Regions from separate parts of the Dactylosporangium thailandense genome, predicted to be linked through region 1. Evidence: riboswitches for the same ligand, from Rfam matches in the RefSeq annotation. Region 1 holds a riboswitch; the other holds the start of a gene.
What was found. A riboswitch is a leader RNA that binds a small molecule or an ion and turns the genes downstream of it on or off. The one in region 1 is predicted to bind S-adenosylmethionine.
Positions count from the first base shown of each region.

Region 2: another riboswitch for S-adenosylmethionine. It lies ahead of AC6JBM_RS40715 (aminotransferase class V-fold PLP-dependent enzyme); the one in region 1 lies ahead of thrC (threonine synthase).

Region 1 covers NZ_AP029195.1:9,314,704-9,319,039, reverse strand. The annotation lists gene AC6JBM_RS41490 (hypothetical protein) at 7-492, shown strand; gene AC6JBM_RS41485 (hypothetical protein) at 510-662, shown strand; gene AC6JBM_RS41480 (hypothetical protein) at 758-898, shown strand; gene AC6JBM_RS41475 (hypothetical protein) at 889-1,914, shown strand; gene AC6JBM_RS41470 (glucosyl-3-phosphoglycerate synthase) at 1,945-2,862, opposite strand; SAM riboswitch class I at 2,960-3,098, shown strand; gene thrC (threonine synthase) at 3,112-4,336, shown strand, end outside.
Region 2 covers NZ_AP029195.1:9,141,349-9,145,684, forward strand. The annotation lists gene AC6JBM_RS40705 (GroES family chaperonin) at 1-158, shown strand, start outside; gene AC6JBM_RS40710 (PrsW family intramembrane metalloprotease) at 204-1,652, opposite strand; SAM riboswitch class IV at 2,171-2,286, shown strand; gene AC6JBM_RS40715 (aminotransferase class V-fold PLP-dependent enzyme) at 2,309-3,538, shown strand; gene ligD (non-homologous end-joining DNA ligase) at 3,588-4,336, opposite strand, start outside.

The DNA of each region.
Region 1 (4,336 bases):
CCGTCCATGCGGATCTCCGCCTTAGCCGGCGCATGTGCCCTGGCCGTGGGGCTCGCCGCCCTCGCGGCCGGGCTGTACTACGACCAGACCCACCTCTACGAGTGGACCCACTTCGCCCAGAGCTCGAACCTGACCCGGGGCCCGGTGGAGGCGCAGACCGCGAAGATCTTCACGCTCATCGGCGCGATCGCGAGCGCGTTCGGCGCCACGGTGGCCGCGGGCAGCACGGTCATGGCCCGCCTCGGCGGCCGCACCGGCCGGTGGATGCTGCGGCTGGTCTCGGTCCTGCTGCTGGTGCTGATGCTCCTGGTCGCGGTCGTGCTGGTGGTCGCCTCGATCTCCGGCGAGCCGCCGGTCGCGATCATCGAGACGCCGTGGTGGCTGCTGACCGCCGAGTGGGCCGCCCTCGGCGTCGCCATCCTGGGCGCCGGCACCGCGACCGCCCAGCTGTGGCGCTTCGTGCCCGCGACGGACGACGCCCGGGCCGCCTGACCCTTATCGTCGTCGCCGTGAGGCTGATGCTCGCCGTCATCGCCGCCGTGAGCGCGGAGCTGATCGCCCTGGCGCTGTCCCTGCCCGGCTTCATGCGCCAGGTCTCCGCGAGCCAGGCGATCGCCGAGGCGCTCGACCCGGGCAGCTTTACGCGGGCGGCACGCTCATGATGCTGGTGCTCGGCAGGCTCCGCTGGATCGGCCTAGCAGCGCGGCCGTGGGCGGTGGCGTAGCCGGCGGCGGTGGACGGACGGCCTCGCTGCGTCGTGGTTCGAACTGGGCCGCCGCAGGAGCCGTGGCGGGAGCACTCCTGGACCCTGGTGGCCGCGCTGCTCACCGGCATCGTCGCGCTGGTCGTGCTGGGCCGCCCCCGCGAGCGGCACGGGCTGGAGGAGTCGTGGGCGTGATGCTCGCGGTCGCCGCGGCGGTGCTGGCCGAGGTGGCCGGGCTGGTCGTGGCCGCGCTCGGGTTCGCGGCCGAGCCGTGGCGCCCGGGCGGGCCGGTGCTGGGCTGGACGCTCGCGGGCCTGGCGGCGCTCACGCTCGCGGTGCTGGTGCAGTACCTCATCGGACGCCCGGCCTCCCTGCACCGCCTGCGGGCGCTGGTCGCGCTCGGGTTCGGGCTCGCCGCCGGCTACCTGACCGCCTGGGCGCCCGCCGGGCTGGTGGTCGCGGCGCTGGCCGGGGCCGCCGGGCTCGCGGTGCTGCGGCTGCCCCGCGACCGGCACGGGCTGAACGAGGAGTACCGGCCGGTGCCGCTGGGGTGGCTCCAGCCGCGCCCGGACGCGCTCGCCCGGCGGCGGGTCGGCGTCTCGGCCGGAACCGGGGCCGCGATCGCGCTGCCGGTCGCCGCGCTGCACGCGGCCGCGGGGGCGGTGCTCGGGCCGTCCGGGCTCGCCGACGGCTGGTCGATCGCGGCCCCGCTGGTGCTGTTCGGGGGCGCGCTCGCGGTGGCGGCGGCGGCGTACCTCGACGGGCCGGTGGCCGCGCGCCTCGCGGTGCGGCTGGTGGTCGCGGCCGGCGCCGGGGCCGGGCTCGCGCTCGGCGCCCTGGTCGCGGGCGGGCCGGGGCCGGCGACGGCGGGCGTCTCGGTGCTGGTCACCGCCGGGCTGGCGGCGATGCTGCTCGGCCCCGACCCGCGCCGGGCGGAAGCCGCAGCAGAAGCGGAAACCGCGGCAGAGGCGGAGGTCGCGGCGGAGGCGGAGGTCGCGGCGGAGGCGGAGGTCGCGGCGGAGGCGGAGGTCGCGGCGGAGGCGGAGGTCGCGGCGGAGGCGGAGGTCGCGGCGGAGGCGGAGGTCGCGGCGGAGGCGGAGGCCGCGGCGGAGGCGGAGGCCGCGGCAGAGGCGGAGGCCGCGGCAGAGGCGGAGGCCGCGGCAGAGGCGGAGGCCGCGGCAGAAGCGGAAGCCGCGACAGAAGCCGGGTAACGGGTAAGCAGAACGAGCGCGGGGCGAGGCTCAGGCGGTGTAGCCGGGGACGGTCACCATCGGGGGGCGGTCGGGGTGGGCGACGGCCGTCTCGTGCGGTACCACCGCCGAATCCCGCCGCTCGAACTGCGTCAACGTCGGCCAGAGGGAGCGGCCCGGCGACACGCGGGCGTTGATCGTCTGCAGGATCGTCGCCGCCATGCGGCCCAGCGCGGCCGTGTCCTGGTGGCCGTGGGTGCGCTGGCCCAGGTCGACCTGGGCCACCGCGTCGAGCCCGTGCGCGCGCCAGGCGTCGATGAGCAGGCCGGTCTCCACGCCGTAGCCGGCCGCGAACGGCAGCGACTCGAGCAGGGTGCGGCGGGCCGCGTACTCGCCGGCGAGCGGCTGCACGACTCCGGCCAGCTCCGGGAAGTGCGCGTTGAGCAGCGGGCGGGCGGCCAGCTCGGTGACCCGGCCGCCGCCGGCCGCGGAGACGTCGAGCAGAGGCCGGTCGTAGAACGCCTTCACCATCAGGGTCGCCGGGTCGGCCAGCAGCGGGCCCAGCAGCCCGGTCACGAAGTGGGGCCGGAAGTCGGTGAGGTCCGCGTCGACGTACACCAGGATGTCGCCCTTGGTGACGGCGAGCGCCTTCCACAGCACCTCGCCCTTGCCCGGCCGGGAGCCGGTCGCCGGGAGGATGTCGTCGCGGTGGTGCACGGTGGCGCCCGCGGCCGCGGCGACCTCGGCGGTGCGGTCCACCGAGCCGGAGTCGACCACGATCAGCTCGTCGACCAGGGGGCCGAGGCTGCGCACCCCGCTGACGATCTCCCCGACCGTGGGCTCCTCGTCGAGCGCGGGCAGCACCACGCTGACCCGGGTGTCACCCTTCGCCGCGAGCACCTCGTCGGCCGGCCAGTCGGGCCAGCGGGAGGTGCGCCGCGTGAACCAGTCCGCCGCCGCAGGGTGCATGCCTGAAACGCTAGCCCGGCCCAGCTCGTGAGATGACTCATACCCGGGGGCCGGTGGTGCCCCTTACACTCGGGTACAGCTGCACCCACAACTCAATACCTCATCCAGAGGGGCAGAGGGATACGGCCCGATGAAGCCCCGGCAACCCCTGCGACGCGTGCTCGAAGACGAGGCTTGTCGCGGTAGGTGCCAAATCCGTCCCGGTGCACGCCCGTGCGCTTTGGGAAAGATGAGAGGAAGGCCTCTGCCATGACCTCGACGCTCAGCGTCTTCACCGACTCGCCCGCCCGCAACCTGGTCTGCCGCGGGTGTGGGGCGACGTTCCCGCTCGCCGCGCAGCACGCGTGTTACGAGTGTTTCGGCCCGCTCGAGGTCGGCTACGACGCGGCGGCGCTGGCCAAGGTGACCCGGGCGCAGATCGAGGCGGGGCCGAAGAACATCTGGCGCTACGCGCCGCTGCTGCCCGTCGGGCTGGACCCCGAGACCCGCGTGACCCTGGACCCGGGCCTGACGCCGCTGGTGCGGGCCGACGGACTGGGCCGGGAGCTCGGGTTCACCGCGCCGCTGTACGTCAAGGACGACTCCGCCAACCCGACGCACTCGTTCAAGGACCGCGTCGTGTCCGTGGCCCTGACCGCGGCGAAGGCCCTGGGCTTCACGCGCTACTCCTGCGCCTCCACCGGCAACCTCGCCAACAGCGTCGCCGCGCACGCCGCGCGGGCCGGCGTCCCCTCGACCGTGTTCATCCCGGCCGACCTGGAGCCCGGCAAGGTCGTCATGACCGCCGTGTACGGCGGCGAGGTCGTCGCCATCGAGGGCTCCTACGACGAGGTCAACCGCCTGTGCTCGGAGCTCACCGAGACCGACGAGTTCGAGGACACCGCGTTCGTCAACGTCAACGTGCGGCCCTTCTACGCCGAGGGCTCCAAGACGCTCGGCTACGAGGTGGCCGAGCAGCTCGGCTGGCGCATCCCGGCCCAGGTGGTCATCCCGATGGCCAGCGGCGAGCTGCTCACGAAGATCGACAAGGCGTTCGCCGAGCTGGTCGAGATCGGGCTCGTCCCGCCGAGCGAGTGGAAGGTGTTCGGCGCCCAGTCGGCCGGCTGCAACCCGATCGCGAAGGCGCTGCACGACGGCACCGACGAGATCACCCCGGTGAAGCCGACCGGCATCGCCAAGTCCCTCAACATCGGCGACCCGGCCGCCGGGGTCTACGCGCTGGAGTCCGTGCGGCGCACCGGCGGATGGATGGAGTACGTCGGCGACGACGAGATCCGCGAGGGCATCCAGCTGCTCGCCCGGACCGCCGGCGTCTACGCCGAGACGGCCGGCGGGGTCACCACAGCGGTGCTCAAGAAGCTCGTCGAGTCCGGCAAGCTCGACCCGAACGCGGAGACGGTCATCTTCAACACCGGCGACGGCCTCAAGACCCTCGATGCGGTCGCCGACCGGGCCGTTCCCACGCACCGGGTCA
Region 2 (4,336 bases), 170 kb from region 1:
TGCGCTCGATCGTCGCGGGCGACCGGGTGCTCTTCGACCCCGAGGAGCGCTCCGAGGTGGAGCTGCAGGGGCGCGACTACGTGCTGCTGCGCGAGCGGGACGTGCACGCGGTCGCGGCCCGGCGCGTCGAGCCGGACTCGACCGGCCTCTACCTGTGACGCCGACCGGCGCGCGGCCCTGGTAGGTCGCGCGCCGGGTGGCGGTCAGCGGTAGTAGTACGGGGCGGCGAACGCCGGCGGGGGCGGCGGGGCCAGCGAGACGGGCACGGGCACCACCGGCGTGGCCGGGGCGTCGAGGACCCGCACGACGCCGTCGGGGAAGGTGATGTGGTAGCGCGTGCCGTCCCACACCGCCCGCGGCGACTGAGGGTCGCGGCCGACGAAGACCTGGCGGTACGCGTCGAGCGCGGTCAGCAGCTGCCGCTCCTCGGCGAGCGCCTCCATGCGCCGCTTCGGCTCCTTGTCCAGGCCGCGATGGAGGCCGTCGCGCAGGAGGGCCAGCCGCGTCGCGTCGAACTGGAACGCCCGCATCGCCTTGGCGCCCGCGTCGCCGGCGACCCGCTTGGCCCAGCGGCGGGCGGACAGGCGGCGGCCGAGCGTGCCCAGCGCGGCGACCTCGGGCGGCGAGAACCATCCGGCCCGGGCATATTCGCCGAGCACGCGCTCGGTCAGCTTGCCCTCGTTGGAGCGCAGCCACAGGGCGAAGCCGACCATGCACAGGAAGATCGGCATCATGACGGCGAAATAGCCGTAGAGCAGGACCCACGCGCTCGTCGACGCCGTCACCGACATGAGGTTCCACGAGCCGTGCAGCATCATGGCGACCAGCAGGCCGGCGAGCGGGGCGAGGAAGCGCACCGGCCGGGCCGAGGAGCGCGAGGCGAACCCGAGGCCGATGCCGGTCATCGAGGTGAACAGCGGGTGGGCGAACCCGGTCATGAGGATCCGCACGATGAAGATGCCCACCAACGCCGCGGCCCCGGTGACGGGTCCGGACTTGTCGGCGGCCTCGCCGTAGCCCTTGAAGCCGAGGTACAGGATGTTCTCGACCATCGCGAACCCGGTCGCGGAAAGTCCACAGTAGACGATCCCGTCGATGATGCCGGAGAACGCGCGCGGGCGGCGCCAGAACAGCAGCACCGGGCCGAGCGCCTTCATGCTCTCCTCGATCAGCGGCGCGACGATCACGGCGACCAGCGCGTCGGAGAGCCCGGCCTTCTCGGCGAAGTAGGAGCCGGCGGTGTTGACCACCAGGGCCACCCCGGTCGCGACGAAGGCACCCCAGCCGAAGACGAAGACGAGGTACTTCACCGGCTCCGGCTCGTACCGATCCAGCCACAGGAAGCAGGAGACCAGCACCGGCACCGGGATCACCGCGGAGGCCACGCCCACGACCAGCGCCGTCCACCCGCCGCTGAAGCCGAAGAACGCGAGCACGGCGACGCCGCAGGCCGCGATGAAGCCCATGACGCCGATCAGCGTCCAGAGCCGGCGCCGGTCGGAGCGCTTCGCGGGCGGGGCGGCGGCCAGGGCGAGCGCGGCCGTCGGGTATTCCTGGCGGCCCGTCGGCGGCTCGACCGCCTCGGTCACGTTGGGCACCGCGGGCGCCATCGCCGGGCCGGACGACTGCCCGGCCGGGATCTGGGGCGTCATCGGCCGGCCCCACTCGGCACCGGGCGCCGGCTGTCCCCAGGCGGTCGGAGGGGCCGACGCCGGCTCGACGGCCGGCGGCGCGGAGGCGGGCTGACTCCACGCCGGCCGCCCCCACTCGGGCTGCGCGGCCGGCGGGGCCGAAGCGGGCTGCGCGGCCGGCGGGGCCGAAGCGGGCTGCGCGGCCGGCGGGGCCGAAGCGGGCTGCGCGGCCGGCGGGGCCGAAGCGGGCTGCGCGGCCGGCGGGGCCGAAGCGGGCTGCGCGGCCGGCGGGGCCGAAGCGGGCTGCGCGGCCGGCGGGGCCGAAGCGGGCGGGGCCGAGGCGGGCTGCGACGGGGAGGGCTCCGGGTTTGAAGGCGAGCCCCAGCCGGAGGGTGTCGCCGGAGCGCTCGGGGAGGCCCACGGGGACGCGCCCGGCGGCGAGGCGGCGGGCGGCCCGGACGCGGGCTCGGGCGAGGACGGCGTCCCATTCGGCGGGAGATCGCTCATGGGGCAACTTTATCCGCGGTACGGTCATGTCAGGTCATGAGTGCCAGCGCACAGCCCCGGCTTGCTGGCCGGCAACCCTCGCGTTCGCGGCGGGGTGCCCCGGGTGATGACCCGGCCCGGCACGCGGTGTGCCGGGCAAGCGCGAGCGAAAGGGCTGCCCTGTGTCCGAAATTCTCACGCCCGGCGAGGTCAAGCTGTCCGACGGGCGCAGCGTCGACTTCGCCAACCTCGACGTCGCCGCGACCGCCCCCTGCCTGCGGGTCGTCGCCGACGCCGTCGCGGACCTGCTGCCCTACTACGGCAGCGTCCACCGCGGCGCGGGTGCCCTGTCGGAGCGCTGCACGCGGGAGTACGAGCAGGCGCGCGAGACCGTCGCGGACGTCCTCGGCCACGGCCCGGGCGACACGGTGATCTTCACGCGCAACACCACGGACGCGTTCAACCTGCTCGCGCGGGCGGTCCCGGCGGGCACCACGGTCGTCACGTTCGATGCCGAGCACCACGCCAACCTGCTGCCCTGGCGCGACGCGATCCGGCTGCCGGCGCCCCGCACGCCGCGGGAGGCCGTCGAGGCGCTGGAGCTGTGCCTGTACCAATTGCGGAACCCCAACGTCCTCGTCAGCGTCACCGCGGCGAGCAACGTGACCGGCGAGGTGTGGCCGGTGGAGGCGCTGGCCGAGGTCGCGCACCGCCACGGCGCCCGGATCGCCGTCGACGCCGCGCAGCTCGCCCCGCACGCCCCCGGGCGGCTCGCCGGGCTCGGCGCGGACTACGTCGCGTTCTCGGGGCACAAGCTCTACGCGCCGTTCGGGGCGGGCGTGCTCGCCGGGCGGGCGGACTGGCTCGACGCGGCCGAGCCCTACCTGGCCGGCGGCGGGGCCAGCGCCCACGTCCCCGGCGACGGGCCCACGCGCTGGGCCACCGGCCCGGCCCGCCACGAGGCCGGCACCCCCAACCTCCTCGGCGCGGTCGCCCTCGCCACCGCGCTGCGCGCCCTGCGCGACCGCGACCTCGCCGGCGACCTCGCGGGCACCGAGCAGGCGCTGCTGCACCGGCTCCGCGCCGGGCTCGCCGCGCTGCCGCACGTGGAGGAGCTGCGGCTCTTCCCCGCCGACGCGGCGCGGGTCGGCATCGTCTCCTTCGCCGTGCGGGGCCGCGACCCGGGTCAGCTCGCGGTGTCGCTCGGCCGCGACCACGGCATCGGGGTGCGCACGGGCCTGTTCTGCGCGCACCCGCTGACGAACCGCCTGCTGTCCGAGGCCACGGCCCGCCTGACCGGCGAGGCGTCGCCGGAGGTGGCGGCAAGCTGCGAGCCGGGGGGCGGGCAGGCCGTCCGGGCCAGCTTCGGCATCGGCACCACCGAGGAGCACATCGACCGGCTGCTCGCCGCCCTGCAGTGATCCCGACATATACGAAATGTCCGATAAGTCGCGGCGCGTAGCGCCCGACTTATCGGCCCAGCAGGAGGTCGCCGCGGGCCGAGACGCGGTCGAGCACCACCGATGGGGTCAGGCCGGCGGCGGTCAGCTCGCCGGCCTCGACCTCGTCCCACGCCAGCGGGGCGCTCACGGTCGGGGTGGGGCCGGCGCGCAGGGAGTACGGCGCGACCGTCGTCTTGAACGCGTTGTTCTGGCTCCAGTCGATGAACACCTTGCCGGGCCGCAGCTGTTTCGCCATCTTCGCGACCACGAGCCGCGGGCGGGCGCGGGCCAGCTCCTCGGCGACCGCCTTCGCGTAGGCGCTCACCTCGTCGGCCGTCTCGCCGCCGGGCAGCGGCACGACGAGCTGCATGCCCTTCTTGCCGGAGGTCTTCGCCGCGCACTCCAGGCCGTCGGCGGCCAGGCGCTCGCGCAGCACCAGGGCCACCTCGAAGCACTCCGGCAGCCCCGCGGGCGGGCCGGGGTCGAGGTCCACGACGAGCTGGTCGGGGTCGAGCGGGCGGCCCTCGGCGTCGACCCGCCACTGCGGCGTGTGCAGCTCCAGCGCCGCGAGGTTGGCCAGCCACACGACCGTCGCGAGCTCCTCGACCACGATGAAGTCGATCTGCTCGCGGCCCTTCGAGGAGCCGGGGACCGGCAGCCGGACGGTCCGCACCCACTCCGGCGTCCCGGCGGGCGCGTTCTTCTCGAAGAAGCCGTCGCCCTCGACGCCGTTCGGGTAGCGGGTGCGGGTCAGGGGGCGGTCCCGCAGGTGCGGCA